DNA from 4 places in the Mesorhizobium sp. BH1-1-5 genome. Region 1 is predicted to be linked to each of the others. Evidence: riboswitches for the same ligand, from Rfam matches in the RefSeq annotation. Region 1 holds a riboswitch; each other region holds the start of a gene.
The links. Region 1 has a riboswitch for cobalamin ahead of LB572_RS20730 (CbtB domain-containing protein). Riboswitches for the same ligand answer to the same signal wherever they lie in the genome.
Positions count from the first base shown of each region.

Region 2: linked by a shared signal. The riboswitch ahead of LB572_RS27380 (CbtB domain-containing protein) and the one ahead of LB572_RS20730 (CbtB domain-containing protein) in region 1 are both predicted to bind cobalamin.
Region 3: linked by a shared signal. The riboswitch ahead of bluB (5,6-dimethylbenzimidazole synthase) and the one ahead of LB572_RS20730 (CbtB domain-containing protein) in region 1 are both predicted to bind cobalamin.
Region 4: linked by a shared signal. The riboswitch ahead of LB572_RS04545 (DUF1636 family protein) and the one ahead of LB572_RS20730 (CbtB domain-containing protein) in region 1 are both predicted to bind cobalamin.

Region 1 covers NZ_JAIUIM010000015.1:105,764-111,514, reverse strand. Annotated here, with positions in the region: gene LB572_RS20745 (PepSY-associated TM helix domain-containing protein) at 1-737, shown strand, start outside; gene LB572_RS20740 (hypothetical protein) at 804-1,430, opposite strand; gene LB572_RS20735 (CbtA family protein) at 1,437-2,177, opposite strand; gene LB572_RS20730 (CbtB domain-containing protein) at 2,190-2,399, opposite strand; adenosylcobalamin (AdoCbl) riboswitch at 2,444-2,525, opposite strand; gene LB572_RS20725 (histidine phosphatase family protein) at 2,629-3,216, shown strand; gene copD (copper homeostasis membrane protein CopD) at 3,224-4,108, opposite strand; gene copC (copper homeostasis periplasmic binding protein CopC) at 4,189-4,557, opposite strand; gene LB572_RS20710 (ABC transporter permease) at 5,346-5,751, opposite strand, start outside.
Region 2 covers NZ_JAIUIM010000026.1:45,038-50,788, forward strand. Annotated here, with positions in the region: gene LB572_RS27355 (outer membrane protein) at 226-951, shown strand; gene LB572_RS27360 (hypothetical protein) at 1,144-1,365, opposite strand; gene arsC (arsenate reductase (glutaredoxin)) at 1,620-2,030, opposite strand; gene LB572_RS27370 (PilZ domain-containing protein) at 2,460-2,732, opposite strand; gene LB572_RS27375 (histidine phosphatase family protein) at 2,880-3,455, opposite strand; adenosylcobalamin (AdoCbl) riboswitch at 3,541-3,684, shown strand; gene LB572_RS27380 (CbtB domain-containing protein) at 3,685-3,894, shown strand; gene LB572_RS27385 (CbtA family protein) at 4,115-4,855, shown strand; gene LB572_RS27390 (hypothetical protein) at 5,012-5,581, shown strand; partial or broken gene LB572_RS27395 (VOC family protein) at 5,596-5,751, shown strand, end outside.
Region 3 covers NZ_JAIUIM010000023.1:65,436-71,186, reverse strand. Annotated here, with positions in the region: gene LB572_RS26120 (MFS transporter) at 1-302, opposite strand, end outside; gene LB572_RS26115 (TetR/AcrR family transcriptional regulator) at 422-1,015, shown strand; gene LB572_RS26110 (hypothetical protein) at 1,248-2,231, shown strand; gene bluB (5,6-dimethylbenzimidazole synthase) at 2,232-2,963, opposite strand; cobalamin riboswitch at 3,006-3,182, opposite strand; gene LB572_RS26100 (histone deacetylase family protein) at 3,298-4,224, shown strand; gene LB572_RS26095 (exodeoxyribonuclease VII small subunit) at 4,228-4,479, shown strand; gene LB572_RS26090 (DUF2277 domain-containing protein) at 4,671-4,937, shown strand; gene LB572_RS26085 (pirin family protein) at 4,947-5,751, shown strand, end outside.
Region 4 covers NZ_JAIUIM010000003.1:40,730-46,480, forward strand. Annotated here, with positions in the region: gene LB572_RS04530 (FecCD family ABC transporter permease) at 1-605, opposite strand, end outside; gene LB572_RS04535 (ABC transporter substrate-binding protein) at 635-1,582, opposite strand; gene LB572_RS04540 (ABC transporter ATP-binding protein) at 1,616-2,404, opposite strand; gene LB572_RS04545 (DUF1636 family protein) at 2,401-2,787, opposite strand; cobalamin riboswitch at 2,877-3,083, opposite strand; partial or broken gene LB572_RS04550 (helix-turn-helix domain-containing protein) at 3,316-3,762, shown strand; gene LB572_RS04555 (helix-turn-helix domain-containing GNAT family N-acetyltransferase) at 3,880-4,815, opposite strand; gene LB572_RS04560 (alanine racemase) at 5,154-5,751, opposite strand, start outside.

The sequences.
Region 1 (5,751 bases):
CCGGCATCTGGGGCACCAAGTTCGTACAGGCCTGGAGCACGTTCCCGGCGGCGAAGTGGGACAATGTTCCGCTCTCCGACAAGACCCATGCCTCAATGAATCACGGTGCGCTGAAAGAAGTGCCATGGACGCTCGAGCAGACGCCGATGCCTAAGTCGGGTTCGCAGGCGGGCGCCGCCGGGTTGCAGATGGGCTCCGTCAATCTGGACACCGTCGCTGGCTACGCCCGCGCCAACGGCTTCACCGAGCAGTTCCGCATCAACGCGCCTCAGGACGATGGCGGGGTCTATACGATCTCGGCCGATTCCATGGATGCCGATACGCATGATCCCTTTGGCGATCGCACCGTCCACATCGACCGCTACACGGGCAAGATTCTCGCCGACGTGCGCTTCGCCGACTACGGGCTGGCCGGGAAGGCGATGGCGGTGGGCATTGCTCTGCATCAGGCCAATCTCGGCTGGTGGAACACGGCGCTCAACGTGCTGTTCTGCCTGTCGGTCATCGCCATGGCGCTTTCCGGCGTCGTCATGTGGTGGAAGCGCAGGCCCGCTAGGCGGCTCGGGGCGCCGCTCTATCCCAAGAACTACAGGGCGCCGGTCGCGATCATCGTGATCGCGCTTGCGGTCTCGATCATCTTCCCGTTGACGGGCCTGGCGATCGTGGCCTTCTCAATCATCGACTTCTTGATGCCCAAGCGGTTTAAGGAAGCAGGTCTACAGCCGGCGGGGGCCTGAGTGCAGACTGCTTGACGGTCGCCCGCCTGGCGCGGGCGACCTCGGCCTTGAAGATCCGGCGAGCCGCTATGCGGCGATTGACCTGTTTCGCGAGGCGTGCGAGCCGAAGATCGACCAGCCAGCGGCGATGAGCGCCGTCGCTGCCAACACCAGCACGGCAAGGCTGGGCAGGTGGAAGAAAACGCCTCGCCATCGCGGCTCGACGATCTCGCCGGTGCTGAAGCCCTCGGCGCTGAACTGGCACAGGACCCAGGAGGCGCCGCTACGCACCATGTCGGCGTCGATGTTGGAAATCAGCGCCTTGGCTTCGTTCTGGGCCGAGGGCATCTTCGCCATGTAGGTGAGAAGAGCCTTGGCGGTCGCCAGATACGCATGACTGCATTCGTTAAATGGACTCTGCTCGTCGGCAAGGCTTCCCGGCATCAACCCCCAGAGGCAGTATGTGTATTGCAGGTTGCCGTGATTGTAGAGGCGCCGGAAGGTCGGATCGGTCTCTGTCTGCCGCAGAGCCAGATCGAGGATATCGCTGCGATAGCGGGCGATCACCGCCATCTGGCCATGGGTGAGGCTGGGAATCTGGATGCCGGGCGGGGGCGGCGTCGAGCGCGTGGTGTGCGCATCAGCAGGCGCGGCGGCGAGCAGGAAGACAAGCGCGAAGGCCGCCAGGGCGAAAAACCGAGGCGGCCAGCGCATCGCGGGTCAGGCGTAGCGGCGGGCGCCGCCACGCTGGTTGCGCGCCGCGAGCTCTCGCTCGACGACAGCACCGAAGGCAAGCCCGATGACGGTCCACATCACCAGCTGAATACCCAGCGAAGCGACGCGGAACTGCCAAAGCACCACCGCCGAGAACTGTTCCGGCACCTCGTTGATGTCGGGAAGAGCGGCCTTCACCAGCGCGAAAACGACGAGGAAGGCAAGGCCGGCAACGATCGTCGCATCCCAGGCGCCGAGTCTGTCCCACAGCCGTTGCGCGAGGCCCACAGCCGCTACCATCGTCGCCAGCGAAACGACGATCATGATGAAGAACAGTTCGGTGCGGTAGCCGATGGTTTCGGGATTGCCGACCGAGGGCGGGTTCGCCGGATATTTCAGCCCAGGAACCACGATCACGGCGAAGAAGCCGAGCAGCGCCAGCAGCGCGGAGGTGGCGCGGGGTCCGAGCGATCCCATCCTACCATAAGCGAACGAGAAGACGAGTGAGAACAGCCCGCCAAGCGCGGCGCCATAGACCAGCACGCCGCTGGCGAGGCCGATGCCGGCCTGCGTGGCGCGGCTGACAATCCCCGGCTCCGGCGCCACGCCGGCGGCCTGGTCCTGCTGTTCCTCGAAGGCGATGGCCTTGTCGACCTGCGGCTCGCCATAGACCCGCGCAAAGGCGAACGCCAAAATCCCCGCGACCAGCCCGACGAGCATGCCGCGCAGCAAGAGTTTTCCGACCATGTCAATCTTCCCTTAGTGGCAGGGGAAGCCGAGCAAGTGGCGGCCGTCATGCACGAATTCGTGCACATACATGCCGCGGATCAGCGATGTCGCGCCTTCTTCCGCACCGACGAAATAGATCGCCAACATAAGCAGCAGGCCGCCGAAGATGGCCCACGGCAGAAGCTCGCGGACTGGAATCGGCACCGGGCCGTAGCTGGGTGCGAAGGTGGTGTCGGACATTTTTCCTCTCCTGGGATACTGCGTCCCGTTGATCGAACGAATGCTACGGAAGAAGGCCTGACTTTCGGCTGTTGCCGATCACAGTGGCGCGACCGTGCCGGATTTACACCGACTTCCAATCCCGTATCGTCGCAGACACTATTCAGCGCCTCGTTCGCCGTCAATGTATCGTCAACGAGCGACACGAGATCGTGACGCGCAATTCGACTAGGCCACAGAGGCGGTTTTGATGCTCGTACGCCTGACGATGATCGCAAGTGGAGCAACGCTTGCCGCGCGCAAGGGGCGCTTCCCTTTAGATGAGCGGCTGGAGTCGCAGGCACTCACTCGCGCGAGCGCGGTCGGCCCGGGGTTGCGCCGCGCCGACCGCGTCTGGACCAGCCCGGCGCTGCGGGCGCGCCAGACCGCCGAGGCGTTCGGACTAGAAGGCTCGGTCGAGCCGTTGCTCGCTGACCAGGAATTCGGGCAATGGGGAGGCAAGGGTTTTGAAGAGGTGCAGGCCGAAGATCCGCAGGGCATATCCGCCTGGTTCTCGGACCCGGATGCGGCTCCCCAAGGGGGCGAGTCACCCGCCGACGTCGCCCGTCGGACGGCAAAGCTCATGGAGCGGCTGGTTGCCGAGCGTGGCCACACCATCGCGGTGACCCACGCAGGCATCATCCGCGCCGCGATCATTCATGTCCTCGGCGCGCCGCTCTCTTCGGCCCGGAAGATCGATGTCGAGCCACTCAGCTTTACCGATTTCCGCAGCGACGGCACCCGCTGGCTGCTGCGCGCCCATGGTTCGCAGCCGCGCGGGCGGCCCGGCGCCGACTAGCTCTAAATCAGGAGTTCGGATCCAGCATGCCGAAAATCGAAACGAACAGGATCGCGGCGAGCGCGAGCACGATCTCGATGGCGGTGCCAACTCGGATCGCATGGAGTGCGGTCGAGTGCGCACGACCGATACGCGGCACGAACCAGTAGCGGTTGGCTGTCGCCATCGCAATCATGGCCAGGACGGCGACAACCTTCATCGACAGCAGCATGCGATAGGGCGACGACAACCCGAACGGCCAACCGACAATGAAGAAGCTGTTGGCAATTCCGGACAGAATAGCCAAGGTGACGACGACATGGCCGGCGTTCGAGAAGCGGCGCAGTGCCGTCGCGGCGTCGGCGTCGAAAGGCGCCTTGCTGGCGCTTGCCAGGATGAGCAGCAAAGGCAAAAGCGCACCCACCCAGGCGCCTGCCGACAGGACGTGCAGGGCATCGTTAAGCGGGTGGACGATGCCCCGCCACCCTTCGTTCATGACCGCATGACCGCTAAGCGCCAGGCAGACGAGGCCAAGCCCCGATGCGATCGCGGTTGTCGCCAGTCTTAAGCGGGGCGCGATCATTTGCGTGGCGACAAGCAGGACGCCGGCCAAAGCTTGAGCCAGCCACGCCGTACCGATGTTGGTTGAGGCAAGAACATCCCATAGCATCTGGCCGTTCACGGCGTCGGACCAGCCGTCGCCGATCATCGCCGTTTGTGTCGGCAGGGTGAGGCAGGTAGTACCCAGGGTCAGGCTGACTGCGGCGAGGCGAAAGATTGTCAGCCTGCCCGCGACCGGCTCCGCCACGGATTGCGGCACGAGTACCGCAAGATAGGCAGAGGTACCCCACAGCGCCATCAGCGAACTGTCGTGCACGAAGCGGCATGCCGCAAGCAGCACATCCGGGCTCATGGGCCAGTCCAGCGGCAGAGGAACGGAGCGTCGGTCATGGAAAGGCAGGCGGAAATGCCGGGGCACCCCGTCATTCGCGCTCAAGGCTTCACGGTGAACTTGTAGTCGCCGTGGGTCTTGTGGCCATCCTGCGAGAGCGCATGCCATTCGACCTTGTAGGCGCCTGCGCCGAGCCCGGCGGGGAGATTGACCATGAACGTCTTGTCGCCGTCCATAAGCATGTCGCCATCCGTCTTGATCTCCTTCTTATCCGGCCCAGTGACCTTCACGCCGGTAAACTTCAGATTGAGTTCTTCACTGAACTTGAGGTCAAGTTCGGTGGGGGCTTGTTTCACCGTGCCGTTGACCGGGGGTTGCGCGGCCTCCAGATGGGCGTGTGCATAAGCGACGCCTGAGAGCGTGACAGAGGAGACAGCCGCAAAGGCGGCGGAGAGAATGACATTACGCATGATTTTGATTCCTTGTTTTCAGGTGGCCTTGGCTCAGCCCAATCGAACCGTGAATTTGATTTTGTGATTTGCCCTGCCGAAGCCCGGACAGGCTTTGCAAGATGATGGGAGCCGGGGGACGGCGGGCCGCGCGGACCGAGAGGTCCCAGTTTCTGACCACGGACTGGCGCGACGGCGAGCCGCTTGTCATCGGAAACTAGCAGGTAGGTGATCGGCGCGGCGCCGACGCTGTCCGCTTCGGGGATGATGGCCGTTCCGAGATCGCATCCGGACAGGCAGCAGTCACAACTATATCCGCCCTCATGCGAAGAGTCGTGGCCGGGGCCGCCGGTATCAGTCGTGCATAGGACGTTGCCAAACGCATCGCGAGGTCCGGCAGCGGCCTGCGCTCCCATCCAGGCACCGCCTAGCAGGGTCTGGAAGAGGAGGATTAGGGCAGCGGCAATCGCTGCGGAAGCGGACCATCGTTTGCAGGGCATCTTGATCTGGCCGGCCCTCCGAAGGCAAAGCTACGCCTGTGCTATCGCCGAGGGCACAAATCTCGCTTGCCGAAGCTGGCCACTGTAACGCTAGTTGCCGGATATCATAAGTGCCAAAGGGTCGACCACGCTTCTGATCGTGACGAAGGTCCGGAAAGACTTCACATTCTTGTCATCATGGACGACTCACTGCGAAACCGACCGTGAGGTTTCATCCTGAAAGCTGGAGTGTGAGCACGTGGACCCGATCCAGCAAAACGCCACGAAGATTCCGCAGGAGACGCGAGCGATCCCGGACTAAAAAGTCGATCAATATCGCCGAGCAAGCCGTCTGTCGAAGAAGCCAAAGCCGTTCGTCACCAATACGGCCAACAGGAAATATCCTAGCGCGGCAGCGAACAGCGGCTCGTAGACCCTGAAAGTCTGAGCGCGAACGAGGTTTGCGGCACCCATCAATTCGAAGACGGTGATCGTCGAGGCCAGGGCGGTACCCTTCAAAAGCAGAATATTCTGACCGCCGATCGCCGGCAGTGCCAGCCTGAAAGCCTGCGGAAGAAGCACGGAAATCATGATCCGCGTTTTGGACAGGCCAAGCGACTGGCCGGCTTCGCGCTGTCCCTCCGGGATCGACCGGATCGCGCCCCTCCATATTTCGCTGCAATAAGCCGCTGTGTTCAGCGACAGTACGAAAAACGCGTAACAGGAGGCGCCTCGC
Region 2 (5,751 bases), on a different contig from region 1:
ACAACAACTGTTCCGTTATTGCAATTTTGACTTCCGTATTCGCCACACGCACCCGGATTTTCTCTGCTAGCGGTGCGTTGAAGGGGCGCTACTCGATTTTCACGTCCGCAATGAGCGGGCATGTCTTCGCAAATTGGCTGACGGCCCCGGAGGCCCGCTCATGCATGAGCGGGAAGGAATGTGGACGCAATTTTTGAACTGGCAATCCAACGAGGAACGTATCCGATGAAGATCATACCCACGTCCATGGCCGCCATGGCGATCGTTCTTGCCGCCGGCAGCGCTTTCGCGGCCGATGCGCTCGCCCCGGAAGCAGCTCCGATGCCGCCGGCGGAGGAGAGCTTCAACTGGACGGGGCCCTATTTCGGCGGGTTCGGTTCGTTTGCCGTAGGCGACATGAACCTCAATTCGCGGCAGATCTTTGCCGACGGAAACCCGCCGCCGATCAATGGCGCGTTCGAGATTTCCGCGAGCGGTTTCCTCGGCGGCGTCCAGGCAGGCTATGATTGGCAGTTTGACAACCGCTGGGTGATCGGTGCCGTGGCGGACATCGCCGCATCCAGCTACGGCGCTTCGGTAACGGCCTCGGTGGACGGCACCGAGATCTTCAATGGCGAAGTGGACGTCAAATATCTTGGCACCGTGCGCGCGCGGCTGGGGCACGCCTGGGACCGCACGCTCGTCTACGGCCATGGCGGCCTCGCCTTCGGCAAGACCGAGCAGACGCTGACCGTTGGCGGGACGACTGTGTTCAACGAGGAGCAGACACGCGCCGGCTGGACGATCGGCGCAGGCCTCGAGCACGCCATCACCGATCGCATCTCCTTCGGCACCGAATATGCCTATGTGGACCTTGGCTCGAAGCAGATACTCGACAATGGCGAGGGGCTGACGATCAAGGACGACGTCGCTTTCCACACGCTGAAGGCCTTCGTGAATTTCCGTTTCTAAGCGCGTCGCGATCTTTCGGATTCGCTACTCGTTTCAAGTCTTGTTCGATCCATGCCGCTCAGCCAAACCACGGCGCACTTTGAGCGACATGCATCGGCGCAATTCGTGGAAAGATGTGCGGCGACAGGCCGCCCGGCGAATAAAAAGCCCGCTTCGGCATGCCGAAGCGGGCGCAGATTTCTGACTGCAAGCTTACTTGCAGTCTTTCAGCATCTTCAGCGCCTTTTCGGCATTGGCCTGGGACGTGTAGGCCTTCGTCCCGGCGTCGGTCAGTTTCTTGCCGTCGGGTTTCGTGGAAACCACCGAGCATTTCTTGGTCGTGGCATCCTTTGCCACCCAATACTGCGTGGCCGCAAATGCCGGCATGCTGAAAAGCGCAACAACCGAAGCTGCAACCAGAACCTTGCGAATCATAGCGTTCTCCCAAGTTGAATTCGGCTCGGCCCACTCATCCGGAAGTGCCCATCACGCGGATAGCCGAGCCGAACCGCTGGCGAGCCGTATCGCGAATTAACCGCCAAGGGCAATTTACAAAAATGTAAAGTTCGGCAGGGCTGCGGCGACACGCTGCGCCCGCCCCTTTTCGCGTCATATCGGCGTGACGCCAGCCGAATGCCGCAAGCGCTTCGCCGGCATCGCGGGTACCCAGCGCATCGGGACGACCTGCATCAAGCCGGCGGCGTATAGGCGACCTTCTCGCCATCCTCCTTGACGAATTCATGCACCGGATTGTCGAGCAGCGGCAGCACCACCTCCGATGGCCGACATAGCCTTGTGCCCTTCGGCGTTTCGACAATCGGCCGGTTGATCAGGATCGGATGGGCGAGCATGAAATCGATCAGCTCGTCATCGCTCCATCTCGGATCGGCGAGGCCGAGTTCGGCGTAGGGCGTCCCCTTCTCCCGCAACAGCTCGCGCGCAGAGATCCCCATCGCCGCAACCAGTTCCAGCAGCCGCCCGCGGCTTGGCGGCGTCTTCAGATACTCGACCACAACCGGCTCCTCGCCGCTGGCGCGGATTATGGCGAGCGTGTTGCGCGAGGTGCCGCAAGCGGGATTGTGATAGATCGTGATCGTCATGGCTATGCTTTCAGTGGCTGATATTACTGAACGGTTTGGGGTCCACCATGGAACTGCATCGCCCAGCTTAGCTAAGCCTGGTTGGCGGCGCCGTCGAGGTCGAGCTGTCGACACGACCTTCAAGCTGCAAGCCGCGTGACCTCTGGCTTAGGCAACAGGCAGCGGCAAGCCAGCCTTGCTGCCGCGCGAGCCGCTGCTGCTGCGACGGTCGGTCGGGCTGCTAAAATCTGATCATGCCATTGGCCTGCAACAGGTAAAGGCCCACGAGAACGATGGCGATCAGCGCCACCCAAACGGCTGTCCTGCTCATTCGTAAATCCCTGTCGATCGGCAGCAATGAACGCGCTCGCGCCGGTTGCGTTCCATGCGTGCCCGGTTGCACGTCACCCAGGGCAGGATCAAATGACGAATTGGTGAGACGGCCGCGCGTCAGTCCTTCGGCGCGTTGCTGTAGAGCGCCACGCCGACGCGGTCGTTGCGCCGCCATCGTACCAGGGCGCGATAGGCCATGTCGTCGGCCGGAACCTCGAGCAGGAAGCGGTCCGGGATGTTCACATCGGCGGCGATACGCAATTCGGCACCCTGCTCATGCTGATTCCTGACCGAGCAGCCGATCCTGACGCCATTGACGACGATCGTGGCTTCCTTGAGCACGAATTCGCGCACATGAAGACGGCGCTCGGTCTCGGGATAATCGGCCATATCCGGCGGGCTCCTCGGGCGAGGCTCTTCTCGCCACGGGGCAGCACCATAGCGGCGAGGCGTTTCCGTTCCGTTAGCGATCACTGAAACGGCGAAGCTCGTCCTGGCCCCGCTGCGGCTCCTCCGCAGGAGAGTGGTTCTCCGGCGCTATTTCGCGCCGGGGGCGAACCCGCTCGCATGCAGCACCCAGCGGCGGCCGTCACTGCGGAACTCGGTGTGCGACAGCGGCTCGATGTCGACCTTCCAGACCGAGGAGAGCGGTGCACCCAGCACATGCACCATGGCGGCGCGGATCGGCACGGCATGCGTGAGCGCCATGGTGTGGCCGCCCTCGGAGGCCAGGTGTTCCATCAGCGCGGCGACGCGCCGGACGACGGCGGCAAGCGATTCGCCGCCATGGGGCGCCGCGTCCGCGTCGGCGAACCAGGCCGCCATGCCTTCCGGGTCCTCTGCCTGCACCTCTTCGAAGCTTCGGCCGGCCCAGCGCCCGAAATCCTGCTCGCCAAGCAGCGGCTCGACCGTCGCATCAAGGCCGAGCGCCTCGGCCGTCTGCCGCGCGGCCAGCGCCGGGCTTGTCCAGACGCGGTCGGCGCGGCGCAGCGAAGCGGCCACCGCGACGGCGCGATCGAGGGCTCGCGGCTCCAGCGCCTCGTCACGCGGAAAGCGCCCCTTGCGCGTGGCCTGCGTCGCGCCGCTTGCGATCATCGTCAGGCGGGCGAGCATCCCAAAACTCCGTGGTCCAGTGAAATTTCGGCCGCGCGAAGCCGTGTTGGCCATTAGATGTCGTTGACAGGCGAACGAAGTGCTGACAAGTGTTTTAGCGCTATACGGGATTGGAAGCCGGTGCGAATCCGGCACGGTCGCGCCACTGTGATCGGCATCAGCCGAAAGTCAGGCCTTATTCCGCAGCATTGTTCGATCAACGGGACGCAGTATCCCACGGGAGGTCCATATGTCCGACACCACCTTCGCCCCCAGCTACGGTCCGGTTGCGATTCCGGTTCGCGAGCTTCTGCCCTGGGCTATCTTCGGCGGGCTGCTTTTGATGCTGGCCATCTATTTCGTCGGGGCTGAAGAAGGCGCGACGTCGCTGATCCGCGGCACGGCGGTGCACGAATTCGTGCATGACGGCCGCCACCTGCTCGGCTTCCCCTGCCACTAAAGCGGCTCGGCATCGCCGAACTCGCTTTCGATTCTGGTCTAACGCGATTCCGGACGGAAAACCGGCACGCAGTTTTCCTGGAATTGCTTGGTTGGTTGAACGCAATTCCGGACGGAAAACCGCTACGCACTTTTCCTGGAATTGTTTGGTTGGTTGAACGCAATTCCGGACGGAAAACCGCTACGCACTTTTCCTGGAATTGCTCAGAGGGATAAGTGACATGGTTGGAAAACTTTTGCTGCGCGGCATGCTTGTCGGGCTGGTTGCGGGGATTCTGGCGTTCGCCTTTGCCCGCGTCTATGGCGAGCCGCAGGTCGACAAGGCAATCGCCTTCGAGGAATCACAGGCCCAGGCCGCCGGCGAGGCACCGGAGCCCGAGATGGTCAGCCGCTCCACGCAGGCCGGCATCGGTCTCGCAACCGGCGTGCTGGTCTACGGCGCCGCGCTCGGCGGACTGTTCTCGCTGGTCTTTGCCTATGCCTATGGCCGTCTGGGCTCGCTTGGGCCGCGTGGCACGTCGGCGCTGATCGCGGTGCTCGGCTTCCTGGCCGTGATCGTGGTGCCCAGCCTCAAATATCCGGCCAACCCGCCCGCGGTCGGCAATGCCGAGACCATCGGCTACCGCACCGAGCTGTTCTTCATCATGATCGTGGTCTCGATCGCGGCCATGGTGGCGGCGGTGGGGTTGGCCCAACGGCTGTGGAAGCAGCTCGGCGCCTGGAACGCCTCGATCGTCGCGGGCCTCGCCTTCCTCGTCGTCTTCGCGCTGGTGAAGGCAGCGCTTCCCGACATCAACGAAGTGCCTGAAAACTTCTCGGCGACGGTGCTTTGGCAGTTCCGTGTCGCCTCGCTCGGCATCCAGCTCGTGCTCTGGACCGTCGTCGGGCTCGGCTTCGGCGCGGTTGCCGAGCGCGTGGTGGCGGTGCGCGACCAGCGCGGCCCTGCCCGGCGCTACGCCTGAAATCCGATGTACCGGCCGCCACGGTTCCTCGCCCTGGCGGCCAAATTGGCTCAACGGTCGATACGACCGCTGAACCACTTTGGTCTTTTGTTTTCTCGCAACTCCGGACGGAAAACCGCGGCACACTTTTCCTGGAATTGCTCGGCTGCGCTGCTGTTGGCACTTCTGGCCACGGCATCGGCGCAAGCGCATAGTGGCTCCTCGACCCCGCCTCCCCCCGGCATCCAGATCCCCAGCCTCACACACGGCCAGATGGCGGTGATCGCGCGCTACCGCGGCGACATTCTCGCACTTGCGCAAGCACAGACCGTGACCGACCCGACCTTCCGGCGGCTCTACAATCACGGCAACCTGCAATTCACATACTGCCTATGGGGCCTGATGCCGGGCAGCCTCGGCGACGAGGAAAGCCCGTTCAACGAATGCAGCCATGCCTATCTCGCCACCGCCAAGGCGCTGCTGACCTATATGGCGACGATGCCGTCGGCCGCGCACGAGGCAAAGGCGCTGATCTCCGCCATCGATGCCGACATGGTGCGCAGCGGCGCCTCCTGGATCCTGTGCCAGTACAGCGGCGAGGCCTTCAGCACCGGCGCGGTCGTCGAGCCCAGATGGCGGGAGATGGTCTTCCATCTGCCGAGCCTGGCGGTCGTGCTGGCCATGATCGCGGCTCTGATGACGGCCGCGTGGTCGATCTTCGGTGCGAGACGCGCACGCGCGGTCTGACTGGCTCAGGCCGGCTGACCCAGATGCTCTTCCTCAATCTGCCGGTGCGCGATCTGCAGGCAGCGACCAAGTTCTATCTCGCGATCGGCGGCAAGCTCAATCCGCAGTTTTCGAATGATCAGGCCAGCTCGATCATGTTCTCCCAAACGATCGGGATCATGTTGCTGACG
Region 3 (5,751 bases), on a different contig from region 1:
TGCTGGTTGGCCGCAACGATCAGTGTCGCGAAGGAAATGACCGAGACGAGCGTCATCGGCGCGGCGATCGCCGTCTGGCCGCGCCGGTCCACCAGCCGCGATACCTGCGGCGACAGGAAGGCGTTGACCAGCGCGTAGGTCGCGGAGACCGCCCCGGCCAGCCAGTATTCGCCATGCGTCTGCGACAGCATCGCCACGATGCCGATCGGCGCCATGGCGATCGGCAGCCGCGCCATGAAGGCGGCCGCGGCAAAGCCCTTCGTGCCGGGAGCCCGAAAAATGTCCGCATAGGGGTTTCGCATGATCCTGCTCCTCGACAAGGCTGCATACTAAAACTACATACGCTGCGTATGAATGTGAGATAGTTCATACGCTGCGTATGTCAATTGGCATACGAGACGTATGTGAATAGGGCCAGGCCATGCATAGACCGCGCCAGGAGATGATCGCCGAGACACGCGCCAAGCTGATCGCGGCCGCTCGCCATGCCTTTGGCACGATCGGCTATGCCGAGGCCTCGATGGACGATTTCACCGCGTCGGCCGGCCTCACGCGCGGCGCGCTCTACCATCATTTCGGCGACAAGAAGGGGCTGCTGCAGGCGGTGATCGCCGAGATCGACGGCGAGATGGCTGTGCGCGTGAACGAGGTGGCCTCGAAGGCGCCGACCCGCTGGCAGCATTTCGTCGACGAATGCACCACCTATATCGAGATGGCGCTGGAGCCGGAAATCCAGCGCATCATGTTCCGCGACGGGCCGGCCGTGCTCGGCGACCCGGCGCAATGGCCGAACGCCAATGCCTGCACGGCCTCAATGACCGATCACCTGACCGCGCTGCAGGAAGAGGGCGTGGTCGTTCCCGACCTCGACCCGGAGACGACCTCGCGGCTTATCAATGGCGCCAGCAGCCAGGCCGCGCAGCGCATCGCCAATTCCAAGGATCCCGAAGCGACCTCGAAGAAGGCGATCGCGGCGTTCAAGCAATTGCTCGAAGGCTTGCGCAAGAAGGCCTGACCGGACGCTTGGGTAACCAAGCCACCGGGTTGTGCACCGGTTTCGGACCGACGCTACCCTCCCGTGATTGACAATCGCCGGGGCAAGCGCATCCTCCACCGCCAACTCATACAGCGCCGCGCGTTCTTTGAACGCGCAAAGGACGCTGTAAAACTTGATTTGGCGCATGATCCCTTTCCGAAAATCGATTCCGATTTTCGGGGTCATGCGCGGGGTGTGGAGAGTCGGGGCCATGTGGGACTTCAGCATTGGCCGGTCAGTGTCCATCATGATGCGGACATGGCCGTTCATCGTCTTTCGCATGATCGTCTATTTCGGCATCACCGTCGCCTACATCATGGCGACCGGCACGGGCGCCAGCGTCGGCTACGGCGTCGGCCATATCTCGACCGATCCGGACGGCCCGACGTCCTTTGCGCTGTGGGGCGGCGTGGTCGGCTTCGGCGTCGTCTCGATCGCCGTCTACTGGATCCGCGAATACATCCTTTATGTGCTGAAAGCGGGCCATATCGCCGTCATGGTGCATCTGATCGACGGCCACGACGTGCCCGACGGCCAGGGCCAGATCGCCTATGCGAAGGAGGTGGTCACCCAGCGTTTCGCCGAGGCCAACATCCTTTTCGTCGTCGACCAGCTGGTCAAGGGCGCCATCCGCGCCATCACCGGCCTGATCGGCGGCATCGCCGCATTCCTGCCTATTCCGGGCCTGAGCGGCCTGGTCAGCTTCATCAACACGGTGATCCGCCTGTCGCTGACCTATGTCGACGAGATCATCCTCGGCTACAACATCCGCATCAATTCGAACTCGCCCTTCGAGACGGCGCGGCAAGGCGTCGTGCTCTACGCCCAGAACGGCAAGCATATGGTCAAGAACGCTGTCTGGCTGGCGGTGATCATGTGGGGCGTGTCCTTCGTCATCTTCCTGTTGATGCTGGCGCCCGCGGCCGCCATCCTTTGGGTCATGCCGGGCGAGCTTGCCGGCTGGGCCTTTGTGCTCGCCATCGTCTTTGCCTGGGCCTTCAAGGCCGCCTTCATCGAGCCCTTCGCCATCGCTTCGCTGATGCAGGTCTATTTCGAAGCGATCGAAGGCCAGACGCCTAATCCCGAATGGGACCGGCGGCTCGCCGAGACCTCGTCGAAGTTCAGGGAGTTGCGCGACAAGGCGCTGGGCTCCTTCGGCGGCGGCTCGCGCTGGGATACGCCCCGAGCTGCTTGATCATGGCTTCGATGTGCTGCCAAGCCTCGCAATCGCCGATTTGAGCGGTGCCTCGCCGGCGCCGCGAAAGGTCTCGCTCATCACCAGCTCGGGCAGGGGCAGGCGCTTGCCCCAGCCATGCGCTTCCAGGTCCGGCTTCGGCGCGAAGGCCGAGACGCGGCCGACGCAGAGATAGGCAATCGGCGTGACATGCTCGGGGATCGACAGAAGCCGCTTCAGCGCCTCGGTTTCGATAATGCTCACCCAGCCGACGCCGACGCCTTCGGCCCGCGCCGCCAGCCAGAAATTCTGCACCGCGCAGACGGTGCTGTAGAGGTCCATCTCGGGGTTGTGCCAGCGCCCCAGCGGCGAATCCTTCGAGCGCTGCCGGTCGCAGGTGATGCACAGATTGAGCGCGCTTTCGCAGATGCCTTCGAGCTTCAGCTTGCGGTAGAGCGCCTGCCGTTCCGCCTCCATCGCCGGCAGTTCCTGCTCGCGCGCGGCGAGGAACAGGTCGCGCACCTGCTGCCGCCGTGCGGCGTCGCGGATGACGATGAAATTCCACGGCTGCATGTAGCCGACCGACGGCGCGTGATGGGCGGCGGTGATGAGCCGCGCCAGCACACTGTCATCGAGATCGTCGGATACAAAATGGCTGCGCACGTCACGCCTGGTGAACATGGCCCGGTAGACCGCGTCGCGCGCCAATTGGTCAAAATCATCGCCGCTCGCGGCGATCGCTGCTGCCTTCATCGCTTTTCCCCATGCGACAAGCAGTCTCCCGCCTGACCAAGCGGGTGACCATGTCTGCCGGGCCGGTCTTCTGGCTCGGGATCGTCCCGCTCCGGCGCCTTCCCGTCAGCGACAGTGGCTTTGCCGGCGCGGTCCCCCTTACAGCGTTGGGCACGCCACGGAGTTCAACCGTGTTCCCGATTCTCCCGCGTCGCGGGCACCAGGCAGCGAGATGACCTTATCGCGAAGTCTGGGCCGCGCCAATGGCGCCAGCGACACGGGCTGACGCAATTTTCCCCAGCCATTCGGCTTTCAAACATGGTCATCCGCGCCGCCGGTGCCTAGATTAGGCGCCATGGCCACCCGTCTCTACACGCACCCGATCTTTCTGGAACACCTGACGCCGCCCGGCCACCCGGAGCGGCCCGACCGTCTGCGCGCCATAGAGCGCGTGCTCGACGACGAGGCTTTTTCCGCGCTCGACCGCGTCAAGGCGCCCGAAGGCGATGAGAAAACCATCCTCTATGCGCATCCCGAGGATTTCGTCGAGCGCGTGCGCGCGGCGATCCCCGAAAACGGCATCGTCTCGATCGACGCCGACACCAGCGCCAGCCCGAAAAGCTGGCAGGCGGTGGTGACGGCGATCGGCGGCGCCAACGCTGCGGTGGACGACGTCTTCGAGGGCCGTGCCGCCAACGTCTTTGTCGCCGCCCGTCCGCCTGGTCACCATGCCGAAAAGACCACGGCGATGGGCTTTTGCCTGTTCAACACGGCGGCGATCGCCGCTCGCTACGCGCAGAAGAAGCACCAGGCCGAGCGCGTCGCCATCGTCGACTGGGACGTCCATCACGGCAACGGCACGCAGGACATTTTCTGGGACGATCCGTCAGTGCTTTACTGCTCGACGCACCAGATGCCGCTTTACCCGGGTACCGGGGCGAAGAGCGAGACCGGTGCCGGCAACATCGTCAACGCGCCGCTCGCGCCGCAGACCGGCAGCGATCTGTTCCGCGACGCCTTCCTGTCGCGCGTGCTGCCGTCCATCGACGCATTCGCGCCGGACCTGATCATCATTTCCGCCGGCTTCGACGCGCACCATCGCGACCCGCTCGCCGAGATCAACCTGACCGAGGACGATTTCGACTGGGCGACCGGCCAGTTGATGGAACGCGCCAGCCGCCACAGCTCCAACAGGCTCGTCAGCCTGCTGGAAGGCGGCTACGATCTGCAGGGACTGGCATTTTCAGTCGCCGCCCATGTCGGGCGGCTGATGAAGGGATAGGGTATGGCAGTGGAAGGCAATGAGGACGTCAAGGCGATGAGCTTCGAACAGGCGCTCGACGCGCTGGAGAAGATCGTCGATGATCTGGAGCGCGGCGACGTCCCGCTCGACCAGTCGATCAGGATCTATGAGCGCGGCGAGGCGTTGAAGGCGCATTGCGACCGGCTGCTGAAGGCCGCCGAGGACAAGGTCGAGAAGATCAGGCTGTCGCGCGACGGCAAGCCGGTAGGAACGGAGCCGCTCGACGCCGACTGAGGTGTATTGATATTCAGGTGAGGCCGGCCTGCAAATGGCGGCCTCCTGCGCTTCCGGTGCTCACGTACTTCAAGTACGCTCCGCTCCGGTTCTCGGAAGCCACCATTTTCGGCTCGGCCTGACCTGAATCTCAACACACCTCGGTGCATGATCTCAGACCGGGCAGAGCAAGCAGGTAAGGAGTTCAAGCCATGTGCCGCAACATCAAGACCCTGGCTAATTTCGAGCCGCCGGCGACCAATGACGAAGTGCATGACGCAGCGCTTCAATTCGTGCGCAAGCTGAGCGGCTCGACGAAACCTTCGAGGCGCAACGAGCATGCTTTCCACCATGCTGTCGAGGCGATCGCAGCGATCGCGCGCGAGTTGATCGACTCGCTCGAGACCAGCCAGGAACCCCGCAATCGCGAGGAAGAGGCGGCCAAGGCGAAGGCCAGGTCGGCGCTTCGCTTCGCCTGAGGAACCGACATGAGCTTCTTTCCGGGAAACGATCCTGAACCCGGCGATGCCTTCGCCTGCGATCAGATCGAACTGATGGTCATTCCGAACGCCAAGGATATCGGCGGTTTCGAGGTGCGTCGCGCCTTGCCGACGGCAAAACGCCGTCTGGTCGGCCCGTTCATCTTCTTCGACCGCATGGGCCCGGCCATCCTGCGCGCCGGCCATGCGCTCGACGTGCGCCCGCATCCGCATATCGGCCTGTCCACCGTCACTTACCTGTTCGACGGCAAGATCAGGCATCGCGACTCGCTCGGCACCGAAATGGTGATCGCGCCCGGCGACGTGAACCTGATGACCGCCGGGCGCGGCATCGTCCATTCCGAGCGCACGCCGGAAGAACTGCGCGGCGCGCCGATGTCGGTCTCCGGCCTCCAGACCTGGCTGGCGCTGCCGGACGGCAAGGAGGAGATTGCTCCGGTTTTCGCCAACACCTCGATGGCCCGTCTGCCCGAGATCGATGCCGAGGGCGTCGGCGGCCGCGTCGTCATCGGCGAATTCTCAGGCCTGCGCTCGCCCGTGGCGACCGCTTCGGACACGCTTTATGCCGATCTGCGCCTGGTCGCCGGCGCCAGCGTGAAAATTCCGGCCGATGCCGAGGAGCGCGCCATCTACACGCTGGAAGGCGAAGTCTCGATCGCCGGCGATGTCTTTCCGGCCGAGCGGCTGCTGGTGTTCAAGCCAGGCGAGGAGATCGTCGTTTCCTCCGAGCGCGGCGCGCATTTCATGCTGTTCGGCGGCGCTTCGCTGGGTTCCAAGCGCTATATCTGGTGGA
Region 4 (5,751 bases), on a different contig from region 1:
ATGATGCCGGCACCCAGCGCCGCCAGGCCGATATTGTCCCATCGCGCAAGACCGAGCCCGCCCATGGTCCAGAACAGTACCGAATGCGCGGCGCGCTGGTCGCCGGCGAAGACGAGATAGTTGGTCAGCGCGGTGAACAGGAAGGAGACCGCGAGGCCGGCAAGGATCAGCCGCTCCGGTCCCTGCCCCCTCACCCGCGGAACGAGCAGGAGCACGATCGCCGCTGCCAGCATGCCGCCTGTGAAGGCGGCGAGCGGGAGCGTCCAGATGCCGAAACTGTCGCCAAACACGGTGATGACCGAAACGGCGCCCGCGGCCGCGCCCGAGGACAGGCCGAACAGGAACGGGTCGGCGAGGTCGTTCCTGGTGACGGTCTGCAACAGCGCGCCGACAACGCCGAGACCAGCGCCGACGGCGATCGCCAGCAGCGTGCGCGGCAGCCTCAAGTCCACGACGATGCTGCCGACCGGGCCGGATGGGCTCTGGCTGTCGAGCCCCGCCGCATGCGCCAGCGCGCCGACGACCTCGCGCAAGGGTATCAGCGTCGAGCCATAGGCGATCGAAAGCAGCGCGAGCGCGACCAGCAGGATCGCGCCCAGCGCCATCGCCAGGACGAAGGGCTTGCGGTGTGGTCTCAAAACGCTTCCGGATGCATGGCCCTGGCGATCTTGCCGATCGCCTCGATATTGGCGGGTCCGGGCGTCAGCTCGGCGTAGCGCAGCGCAACGAAGCGCTCGTTCCTGACGGCGTCCGTCTCTTTCATCGCCGGGTGGACTTTAAGGAAATCGAGCAGCTTCCTGTAGCCGCCGCCATCCTGGTAATCGAGCAGGATCAGGAACTGCGGATTGCGCGAGGCGACCGTTTCCCAGTCGGTGTTGCCCCAGCTCGTCTCCATGTCGGCCATGATGTTCTCGCCGCCCGCGGCAGCGATCATGGCGTTGGGAATGGCGAACTTGCCGGCGGTGAAGGGCTTGTCCTCGCCGGAATCGTAGAGGAACACGCGCGTGCCCTTGGCGCTGCCCACTTTCGCGGTGATGCCGGCGAGCTCGGCCTTCCAGCCGTCGACCAGCTTTTCGGCCTCCGCCTCCTTGCCGAAGATCTTGCCCAGCTTCTCGACGTCGCCGTAGAGCAGGTCCATCGAGGCGGCGGGACGGTTCTTGTCGAGATGGACGCAGCTCTCGGTCAGCACCAGCGTCTTGATGCCATGTGGGGCAAGCGTGTCGGGGGTGACCTCGCCGCCCGGCTTCATGCCGTAGTACCAGCCGGCGAAGAAGAAATCCGGCTGCACGGCGACGAGGTTTTCAAGCGTCGGATATTTCGGCGCCAGCTCCGGGATGGCGCCCTGCTCGGCCTTGAACTCCGGGCCGACCTTGTACCAGCCGGTGATGCCGGTCAGCCCGACGATCGACGGCTGCAGCTTCAGCGCGAAGGCCATCTCGGCCATGTTGAGGTCCTGGATTACAGCGCGTTTCGGCGGCGCGTCGAAGGTGAGCGGCTTGCCGCAGCTGTCGACGGTGACTGGGAAAGCGAAGGCGGCCGGGGCGACGAGCGACAGGGCCAGCGACAAAGCGAGGCGTTTCACGGAATGATGCTCCTTGTTTTGGGGTGGGCAGGTTCAGGATGGCGACGACGCGCGCGTGGGCAGCTCGAAAACGGTGAGCTCGCGGTCCTCGGTCGGGTGCCGCAGGCGCAGCACATCGATGCCGAACACCTCGCGGATAAGCGGCTGCGCCAACGCCTCGCGCGGCGGCGCCAGCGCATGCAGCCGGGCGTTGCTCATCACCGCGACGCGAGTGGCGAAGGGCGCCACAAGCGCGAGGTCGTGCAGCACGGCGACCACGGTCATGTTGAATTCGGCCACCAGCTCGAGCAGTTCTGCGCGGGCGCGCGGGTCAAGGTGATTGGTCGGCTCGTCGAGGAACAGGATCTTCGGCTCTTGCGCGATGGCACGGGCGAGCTGCGCGCGCTGGCGCTCGCCGCCGGAGAGCGAGCCGATGGCGCGCGCAAGCAATGGCAAGAGCCCGGTTCGGCGCAGCGCCTCGACGACGATGTCGCGGTCGTCGTGCCGGCGCCTCAGGCCGGCGTGCGGGACGCGGCCAAGCTCGACATAGTCGATGAGCGCCAGCCGTGGATCGGGCTGGTCGGTCTGGCCGACGACGGCGATGCTGAGCGCCCGCTCGGCGGCGGTGATCCTGTCCAGCCGGCGCCCGGCCAAGCGAACCTCGCCGCGGCTCGGCGACAACGCCCCGCACAACATGCGCAGCAGCGTCGTCTTGCCGGCGCCGTTCGGGCCGATGATGGCAAGGCGCTCACCCGCCGCCAGCGACAGGCTGAGATCCTCGACCAGGGTCCGGCCGTTTGCCGTGGCGCGCAGATCGCGGGCTTCGAGCAGGGGCGCGCTCACCGGACTTGCTCCGTTGCCTTACCCGCGGTGGGGATGCGCGCCAGTATCTTGCCGGCGAGCCTTGCCGGACGCTGGCCGGAATTGCACCAGCCGTCGGGCAGCGAGGCATAGAGCCTGGCGAATTCGACCAGCGGGCCGGCATCGGTGCCCCTGTCGATGGAACCGAAGAGATAGGTGGCTTTGCCTTGCGCCTTGAAGGCCACGGTCAGCGGCCGCGCGCAGCCGGCCATGCAGTCGATGGTCTCGATGGCAAAGGAAGGTGTCTGCCGCAAGGAGAGCCTGGAGCGAAGGTCGGCGCATAAATCCCCGCCGGACCTCAGCCCGGTCAGGGTGTCGCGGCACAGCGAACAGACGATGATACGATGGCTTGAGGCTTCCAACATTTCCGTCACTTTCCAAAATGGCGACGGAAGGATGCTGGGCGAGCCGGCCGACAGGACGGTGCCCGCGTCTCCTCCCGGCACACCCCGTCCGGTCAACTCGTGTCGATGGCAGGTCTCCTGGCTCGCGGGTCGCTGCGCCATCCGCCTTCCCAGCCTTGCCGGCCAGTGGCATTTCGGATGGAGCTCGCCGCTCACAGTTGCGGGGGCAGCCACGGGTTCGACCCAAAGCGGATCTCACCGTGTTCCCTTTTCACCCCTCGCCTTGCGGCTCGGGGACCATGACGCAGCCATCGTAGGTTGTCGCCGTCCGAGTCGCAACGGGCCTCTGTCCGCTCCTTGCGCGAGAGACGTGGCGGGATCGTCGTGTCGTTGCCGCAAGTTTCTGACCCTTTTTGATATGTAATAACATTACCAACTAGCCTACGCTACTTGGCCTGTCAACGTCGTTCGACTTCGCTTGAAACGCAATTTCGATCAAACTGGCGCGCGGCGCGGCGGCTAGGGTCGGCCTGCCAAATGCGAGGAACCATGAACCCGACCGAGAAAGCGCTGTGGTTTGTCGAAAGCCACCTGCCCGACGCCATCAGCCTCGACGAAATAGCGGCAAGCAGTGGCGTGTCGCGCTTCCATGTGACGCGCGCCTTCGGCGCGGCCACGGGACGATCGGTCATGGGCTATATGCGGGCGCGCCGCCTGAGCGAAGCGGCGCGCAAGCTGGCCGGCGGCGCGCCCGACATTCTTTGCGTCGCGCTCGATGCCGGCTACGGCTCGCATGAGGCGTTCACGCGGGCTTTTCGCGAGCAATTCGGCACCACGCCGGAGTTGGTGCGCGCGCAAGGCTCGACCCAAAACCTCGACCTCGTGGAGCCCATTCTGATGGACAGTTCGCTTCTCACCGCACTCGAGCCGCCGCGCTTCGAGACCAGCCGCCCCTTCCTCATCGCCGGCCTCGGCGAGCGTTATCGGGCGGGAACGGAGCTTCCATAAGGCGGAAGGGAGCGGACTTACCGGGTGCCGCTCCAGGTCCTTTTCGACCATTTCGTGATAGCATTGCAGACTGGTTCGGGCAAACGCTGCTGGGCGACCCGCGAACTAAAGCTCCAGGTTCCAGGTCTGGCCGACCAAGTCCTTGCCGAAGGAATGATGGCGTTCCTCGTCGACCAGCCTGAAGCCCGCTTCCTGGTAGATGCGGCGGGCCGCGCCCAATATGTCGTTGGTCCAAAGCGTCAGCGTCCGATAGCCCTTGGCGCGAGCGAAGGTGATGCACTCGTCGACCAGCCGCGCGCCGATGCCGAGGCCGCGCGCCGATGGTTCGACATAAAGCAGCCTGAGCTTCGCGACCTTGGGCGATTTGCGCACGACGAAGACCGAGCCGACCACCTCGCCTTCGCGCTCGGCGATCCAGCTTCGCTCCCATTGCGGGACGAAGTTCTTGACGAACTCGCCGAGGATCTCAGCGACCAGCGCCTCGAAGGTCTCGTCCCAGCCATATTCCTGCGCATAGAGCATCCCCTGGCGACGCGTGACCCAGCCGATGTCGCCGACCTGCAACGGCCGCAGGATATACGGCACCTTCGGTTCGGGCCTGTCGCCAAGCAGATCGTGGACGGTGCGCATGGCCTTGACCAGCCGCTCCTGGTCGGCCGGCGCCAGGCGATCGAGCAGCGCGCGCACCTGGTCGTGCGAATCCTGGTTGAGCGGCGCGAAGGCCTGGCTGCCCGCCAGCGTCAGCGCGATCGAGGCGCGGCGCGCGTCGGCCTCGCTTGCCTCGCGCTCGACCAAGCCGCGTTCCTCGAATTTTTTGAGGAGACGGCTGACATAGCCGGGGTCGAGGCCGAGATCGCGCACCAGGTCGCTGGCGACCAGCCCGTCACGATTGGCAAGTTCATAAAGCACCCGCGCCTCGGTCAGCGAGAACGGGCTCTTCAGCAGGCCTTCGTCGAGCAGGCCGATCTGTCGCGTGTAGAAGCGGTTGAAGGCGCGCACCGTATCGATGCGTTCCTTGCCGGGATGATCGTGGATGGTCATGGGAAGTCCTCCTGTCTTGGACAGGATCAATCATTTAGTTGACTGAGTCAATAAAATGCTTGTGGCGAGCCGCCTCACAACTTCGTCATTCCAGGGCGGAGCAAGGAGCGGAGCGACGCGCGCAGACCCTGGAATCCATGCCGGGACGGTGGTCAGGGAGTGCTACGCCGCAGAACGGAGTTCATGGACCCTGCATCAGGTGCCAAGGATCCAATTCGTTGCATAGCGGAAAGGTAACGGAATGGATTCTAGGGTCTGCGCTCCGCTTCGCGTCGCTACGCCCTGGAATGACGAGGTTGCCGGAAGGCCAGCGCCAAGTACGCCCGCAGTGGTGCCCCTCACCCCATCGGCAGAACCGGCCAGAACTCCACGATCCGTCCGCCGGCGAACACCGCAATCGCACCGAAATGCTGGAGCACGGCCTCGCTCTGCGTCGGCCGCAGAAAGGCATAGTCTCCCGGCTTCACGTCCACTCTCGCCGGCAAGCCCATCAATTGCTGGTTGGAGGAAAGGCCCATCAGGCCGTTCGGCTTCATGCCTTCGGGAAACACCGGCTCGGCCATCCACTTGCCGCCATAGAGGTAGCAGCCCTTGCGCGGAAAGAGGCCAAGCGCCTGCAAGGCCGTGGACAACCACGCGGGTCCCGGCAGCAGCGCATCACCCGTCTTCAGGATCGGCGTTGTGATGAAGGCGGCTGGCTGGAGGCCGTCCAGGCCGGGCGTGTCGAAATCCTTGGGCAGCACGAAGGCCGAGCCCATCGAGACTTCGTTGGCGACTGCCGCGCCATGCAGCAGCGCCGTCTTCGAGCCGCCGATGTTGAGGATGCGGCGCTGGTCTGGCTCCAGCGCCGCGACGAACTCCGCGGCCTTGGCCGAGGCCTGCTTCAGCGCCTTGGCCGCTCCACCGAACAGACCAGGAATCTCCGGCGCATGCGCC